2 linked regions of the Metallumcola ferriviriculae genome follow. The protein of the gene in region 1 binds, or shares a complex with, the protein of each later gene. Links are inferred from orthologs where the notes say so. Each region holds a gene or a part of one and is shown in the gene's direction. Other genes may lie near its edges.

The links. Proteins that work in one complex are often made in the same cells at the same time.
Region 2: the proteins of uvrB (region 1) and pcrA are in contact, whole or in part, in a crystal structure (PDB 7EGT), measured with the Thermus thermophilus proteins. The link is inferred for Metallumcola ferriviriculae from one-to-one orthologs. Residues at the interface, in WP_096411307.1 of Thermus thermophilus: Glu23, Leu25, Arg26, Asp27, Gly28, Glu29, Arg30, Phe31, Arg55, Glu326, Asp327, Phe328, Glu379, Ser382, Gln383, His398, Gly400, Arg401; in WP_096412145.1 of Thermus thermophilus: His654, Arg656, Phe657, Gln666, Asp668, Glu669, Lys680, Arg681, Leu682, Ser683, Lys685, Tyr686, Ala687.

The regions. Positions count from the first base shown.
Region 1 is NZ_CP121694.1:721,755-724,934, forward strand. Bases 241-3,180 are described here. They hold uvrB (excinuclease ABC subunit UvrB), read left to right. Parts: upstream 241-684; coding sequence 685-2,676; downstream 2,677-3,180. Other genes in these bases: MFMK1_RS03680 (PDZ domain-containing protein), read left to right, coding at 241-590; uvrA (excinuclease ABC subunit UvrA), read left to right, coding at 2,723-3,180. In the rest of the region: more of MFMK1_RS03680, read left to right, coding at 1-240. UniProt on the Escherichia coli protein: The UvrABC repair system catalyzes the recognition and processing of DNA lesions. A damage recognition complex composed of 2 UvrA and 2 UvrB subunits scans DNA for abnormalities.
Region 2 is NZ_CP121694.1:3,394,927-3,398,115, reverse strand. What follows is about bases 2-2,912. They hold pcrA (DNA helicase PcrA), read left to right. Parts: upstream 2-337; coding sequence 338-2,488; downstream 2,489-2,912. Other genes in these bases: ligA (NAD-dependent DNA ligase LigA), read left to right, coding at 2,541-2,912; MFMK1_RS16770 (response regulator), read left to right, coding at 2-118. In the rest of the region: more of MFMK1_RS16770, read left to right, coding at 1-1; more of ligA, read left to right, coding at 2,913-3,189. UniProt on the Escherichia coli protein: A helicase with DNA-dependent ATPase activity. Unwinds DNA duplexes with 3'-5' polarity. Translocates on single-stranded DNA with 3'-5' polarity. Initiates unwinding more efficiently from a nicked substrate than double-stranded DNA.

The DNA.
Region 1 (3,180 bases):
TGATACTACCGGTGGTAGCCGGTCTTGGCTACGGCGATCTGGCCTTGACTTCCGTGCCGGAAAAGAAAAGCCGACGTACCGCTGTTTTTCTAAATATCTACAGCTTGGTGCTGCTTTTATTGGCCATTGCTGCGTCTTATTGGCCCATATTGGCAATTTCCGCCGCCTTATTCGCGCCCCTGGGGCATGAATATGTCATTAAGCTGGGGCGGCAGTCGGAATTGAAGGGTGAACCTCTTTATGTTTCCCCGGAAGAAGGGGTTATGGTGCTTGATGTACTGCGTGGGACTGCCGCTGCCAGAGCCGGTCTTAAAAGCAGTGACATTATAAAAACCATGAACGGGGCGTCCATTAATAATGGTTCCGACCTGCGCATGGTGCTGGAAAAAATAGATGAACCGCGGTTGGAGATTAGTTATATCAACCGCAGCGGTCAAAGTGTGCGCAAAGTGGTGGCGAAAGATGATCGGGAACCGTTTGGTACCATTTTGGTGCCTGAGCCCTATCAGCAGCCTCAAGTGGAATTTGGTTCAGCGGGATTGTTGGTGAGATGGTGGCGTCGACTAATGGGAAAATTAGGGCGCGGCTAATATCTGAGGGGGCCGGGCGTATGTCTGGAATAGCAGAATATGATATAATGTGCTGATAGCCCGGAATGGGCTGGGATTTGGAGGTGGTGAGACCATGGCAGGATTTAAGTTAAAATCCGAATACCAACCCCGGGGAGACCAACCTAAGGCAATAGACCAATTAGTAGAGGGGCTAAATAGAGGTGAACGACATCAGACTCTGCTGGGTGTCACCGGGTCAGGTAAGACTTTTACCATGGCCAATGTAATCGAAAAGGTGCAGCGTCCGACGCTGGTTATTGCGCATAATAAAACACTGGCTGCCCAGTTGTGCAGTGAATTTAAGGAGTTTTTTCCGGATAATGCTGTAGAATATTTTGTCAGCTATTATGATTATTATCAGCCGGAGGCCTATGTACCTCAATCTGATACCTATATTGAAAAGGACGCATCGGTTAACGATGAAATAGATAAACTGAGACACTCTGCTACCGCCGCTTTATTTGAACGGCAGGATGTAATTATTGTGTCCAGCGTTTCCTGTATTTATGGTTTGGGGTCGCCTGAGGACTATGAGCAGATGATGCTTTCCCTGCGGGTGGGCCAGGAGTACGACCGGGATGAAATCCTGCGCAAACTGGTAGAGATACAGTACAATCGTAATGATATAGATTTTTCCCGTAATACTTTCCGAGTACGGGGTGATGTGGTGGAGATATTTCCCGCTTCTTTCAGCGAGAAAGCGATCAGAGTGGAACTATTTGGTGATGAGATAGAGAATATCTTAGAAATAGATACTCTTACCGGTGAAATTTTAGGGCGGCGCAGTCATATAGCAATTTTCCCGGCCAGTCACTATGTTACCGAAGAGGACAAGCTGAAAAGGGCCATTATCTCTATTGAAGAAGAATTGGAAGAGCAGCTTAAATATCTGCATAGTCAAAATAAACTGCTGGAGGCCCAACGCATTGAACAGCGCACCCGCTATGACTTGGAGATGATGCGGGAGATGGGCTTCTGTCAGGGGATAGAAAATTATTCGCGGCACCTTACCGGCAGGAAGACCGGGGAACCGCCCTTTACATTAATTGATTATTTTCCGAAGGATTTTATGTTAATCGCAGATGAATCTCATGTGACAATCCCTCAGATAGGCGGGATGTATCATGGGGACCGTTCCCGTAAGAATACCCTGGTGGAGCATGGCTTCCGCCTGCCTTCGGCTATGGATAACCGGCCGCTTAGATTTGAAGAATTTGAAAGTAAGGTTACCCAGATGGTATTTGTTTCCGCTACACCGGGACCTTATGAACAGCAGCACAGTAAGCAGGTGGTAGAGCAGATAATCCGCCCTACCGGACTTTTGGACCCTGAAATTCATGTGCGTCCTGTTAAAGGGCAAATAGACGACCTATTGCATGAAATAAATCAGCGGGTAGATAAGCAACAAAGGGTATTGGTCACCACTTTGACCAAACGGATGGCTGAAGACCTTACCGACTATTTTAAAGAGATGGGTACTAGGGTTCGCTATCTCCATTCGGAAATTAATACCCTGGAGCGGATGGAAATTATCCGTGACCTGCGCTTGGGTGAGTTTGATGTGTTGGTGGGTATTAATCTTCTGCGTGAGGGCTTAGATTTGCCTGAAGTATCATTGGTTGCCATTTTAGATGCCGATAAGGAAGGCTTTCTCCGTTCGGAGCGGTCACTGATCCAGACCAGCGGACGGGCTGCTCGTAACGTTGACGGCATGGTCATCATGTACGGTGACGTGATTACCGAGTCTATGCGAAAAGCGATTAGTGAGACCAATCGCCGCCGGCGGATTCAGACTCAATTCAACCGGCAGCACAATATCACTCCGGCTACCATCAGAAAGGCGGTGCGTGATGTGATTGAAGCAACTAAGGCCGCCGAGACTGAGAGTAAGTATCTTACTCGTAAAGATATGCAGAAGATGCCTCAGAGTGAATTGAAACAGATGATTAACGATTTGGAAAGAGAAATGCAGCAGGCGGCCAGGGAGCTGCAATTTGAGCAGGCGGCGAAGCTGCGCGACTTGGTTATTGAACTGCAAGGTCAATTAAAGGGATTAAAGAAGTAAACGGTGCCGGCAAATAAAACAAGCTAGCTGCGGGAGGAAATATAACATGACAAAGGACCTGATCATCAAGGGTGCCAGAGCACACAATCTGAAAAATATAGATTTGACTATTCCCCGGGACAAGCTGGTGGTATTTACCGGCCTCAGCGGGTCCGGCAAGTCTTCCCTGGCGTTTGATACCATTTATGCCGAGGGTCAGCGGCGCTATGTGGAATCCTTGTCCGCTTATGCCCGGCAATTTCTCGGACAGATGGACAAACCGGATGTGGACTATATCGAGGGGCTTTCCCCGGCTATTTCCATTGATCAGAAAACTACCAGCCGCAACCCCCGGTCTACGGTGGGTACGGTAACGGAGGTTTACGATTATTTACGGCTGCTTTTTGCCCGGGTGGGTGAACCTCACTGCCCGGATTGCGGCAGACCCATTACGCAGCAGACCGTAACTCAGATGGTAGACCAGCTGATGGAATACCCGGAAAAAACAAAGCTGCAGATTTTAGC
Region 2 (3,189 bases), 2.7 Mb from region 1 along the record:
TTTGGCGTATCCTACGGTGCACAGATATTTAATGTATCTTGTGGACCGGGGGGATATATTGGTCCAAGCAGATTATGGGAAGGTAGGAAGGCCGAAAAACCGATACTATAATAAGTGAAGTATTCCCCATTCCGGGGAATACTTTTTCTTAGTCAAGTAAACGGAGCTCCTGTTGTAATAAGGGTTTAGTTAAGAATTTGACCCTTTACGAGGGTGGGGGTATTTAGCCCCGTCTGGATTTTAAGAAATGAAGCAGCTTTTCTTCTTTAAGCGGCAGGAAACGATTGTGACTGTTTCGAAATAATAGGGGAATAGTAGTAAATAAGGGGGAAAAGTTTTGAGCCGTTTATTAGAGCATTTAAACACTGAACAAAAAGAAGCGGTAACCTCAGTATCAGGTCCGCTTTTGATAATTGCCGGTGCTGGTTCGGGTAAGACTCGGGTTATCACGCACCGTATTGCGTATTTATTAGACGAAATGGATGTAGACCCCGGGAGGATATTGGCAATCACCTTTACCAATAAGGCGGCAAATGAGATGAAAGAGCGTTTGGAAAAACTGCTCTCTTATCCGGTGTCCGGTATGTGGGTCAGTACCTTCCATTCGGCTTGCGTGCGTATTTTACGCCGGGAAACGGACCACCTGCCTTATGGCCGAAACTTTGTCATCTATGATGCTGCGGATCAGCGGACATTACTTGGAAGCTGTGTCAAGGAACTGGGGCTGGATGAAAAACGTTATACTCCTCGAGTAATAGCGGCTAAAATATCTAATGCCAAAAACCAGCTATATACTCCGGAGAAGTTTAGGCAGAAGGCTGATGACTTTTTTGATGAGCAGGTGGCCAAGGTTTATACTTTATACCAGGAAAAGTTATTTAAGTATAATGCCATGGATTTTGATGATTTAATTATGCAGACTGTACTGATGTTTAGCCGTAAGCCGGAAGTACTTGCATATTATCAAAATCGGTTTCAATACATTTTAGTAGATGAGTATCAGGATACAAACCATGCCCAGTACATACTGGTTAAACTCCTGGCTCAGCAACACGAAAATATCTGTGTTGTGGGAGACCCGGACCAGTCAATCTACGGCTGGCGGGGTGCGGATATCCAGAATATCCTTGATTTTGAACATGATTATAGCAGTGCAAAGGTAATTCGTTTGGAACAAAACTATCGGTCCACCCGCAATATTCTCGGGGCTGCGAACGAAGTTATTAAGCAAAATATGGGCCGGAAGCCTAAGAATCTTTGGACAGAAAATGAAGAGGGCCGGAAAATCATCAAGTACCAGGGTGAGGACGAGCGGGCTGAAGCACGGTTTGTGGCGGAAGAAATTTTTCGTCTACACCAAGAGGGTTTTAAATTGGGGGATTGTGCCATCCTCTATCGGGTACACGCGCAGTCGAGGGCTTTAGAAGATTGGCTCCTTAAGGGTAATATTCCTTACGAGGTACTGGGGGGGGTGCGATTTTATGATCGCAAAGAGATAAAAAATATTTTAGCTTACCTGCGGGTGCTGGCTAACCCGGCGGATGATATCAGCCTGGCCCGGGCAATCAATGAACCACGGCGAGGTGTTGGGCAGGCTACTTGGGAAAAGTTAGCTGCAGCTGCAGCTAACCAGAATCAGTCTGTGGCCCAGTTGATATTGACGGACATTAAAACTGTTGATCTGGGGGGGCGAGCCCAAAACGCCGTAAATGGTTTTGCCGTTTTGCTAAAGAAGCTGATGGATGCCAAGGTGAAGCTTCCCGTTACCCAACTAGTAGAAACGATACTTCAGGAAAGCGGCTATTGGGAACAGATGGAACAGGACAAGACCCCTGAAGGGCAGACCCGGCGGGAGAACATCCGTGAATTTATCACTGTTACCCAGGAATATGACCGTAACAGCGAAGAAAAAGACTTGGAAGGATTTTTAGCGGAGGTTTCTTTGGTGAGCGATATAGATAATTATGAGGGCGAGGATAAGGTGCCCATGATGACTTTACACACTGCCAAGGGTTTGGAGTTTCCGGTGGTATTTTTAGTTGGGCTGGAAGATGGAGTGTTTCCCAGTAATCGGTCGCTGCTTGAAGCGGAGCAGATGGAAGAAGAAAGACGCATTTGCTATGTGGGTATGACCCGGGCCCAGCAGCAGCTTTACCTAACCTACGCCTGGAGACGCCATATGTATGGCAATACCCAATATAACAGCCCATCGCGGTTTCTAAATGAAATACCACATCAGTTTTTCGGTGGCGATGCAGCTCCAAAGATTGCGGCGGCAAATAATAATGTGACACAAAGTGAAGCTGACAGTGAGGGCCGACAGATATTCAACCTGGGTGATAAAGTTTACCACGTCAAGTTTGGTGAGGGTTCGGTGGTAAAGGTGGTAGGCAGCGGCAGTGATGTCAAGGTTACGGTTGCTTTTCCTGACCAGGGCATTAAAGTACTGGCTCTGGCCTATGCACCGCTACGTAAGGTCAGTAAGTGAATGGAAGGGATGCCTTTTTCTAGGTATCGAATGCATGAAAGGGGTTGTCACTTTGAGTAGTGCAAGCATAGAAAATAAAATTAAGCAATTACGTGATGAGTTGGAGGATCATAATTACCAATACTATGTATTGGACCAACCGACAATTACGGACCGAGAATATGATGACAAACTGAGGGAACTGCAGCAATTAGAGGAAGAACATCCCGAGTCCCAGGACCCGCATTCGCCCACCCAGCGAGTTGGGGGCGCTCCTAGGGAAGGATTTACCACGGTAAATCATCCAATACCTTTGCTTAGCTTAGACAATGCCTTTGGGGAAGAGGAATTGTACCAATGGCACCGGCGAGTAGAGAAGTTAGCCGGAGAAGCTGTTACGTATATAGTAGAGCTTAAAATTGACGGTCTCTCTGTGGCCCTCACTTATGATGATGGCAGATTAGTTGTCGGTGCTACCAGAGGCGATGGCGAAATAGGGGAAGATATTACGGCCAACATCAAGACAATACAGTCTGTACCGCTGAAATTGCGACGGCAGGTGCAGCGCTTATTGGTTCGTGGCGAAGCATATATGCCCAGACCGGCATTTATCAAGCTTAACAAAAAGCGGCAGGAGGCAGATGAGGCGTTATTCGCCAATCCCCGTAATGCAGCCGCCGGGTCCTTAAGGCAGCTGGACCCCAAGGTGGCTGCTCAGCGAA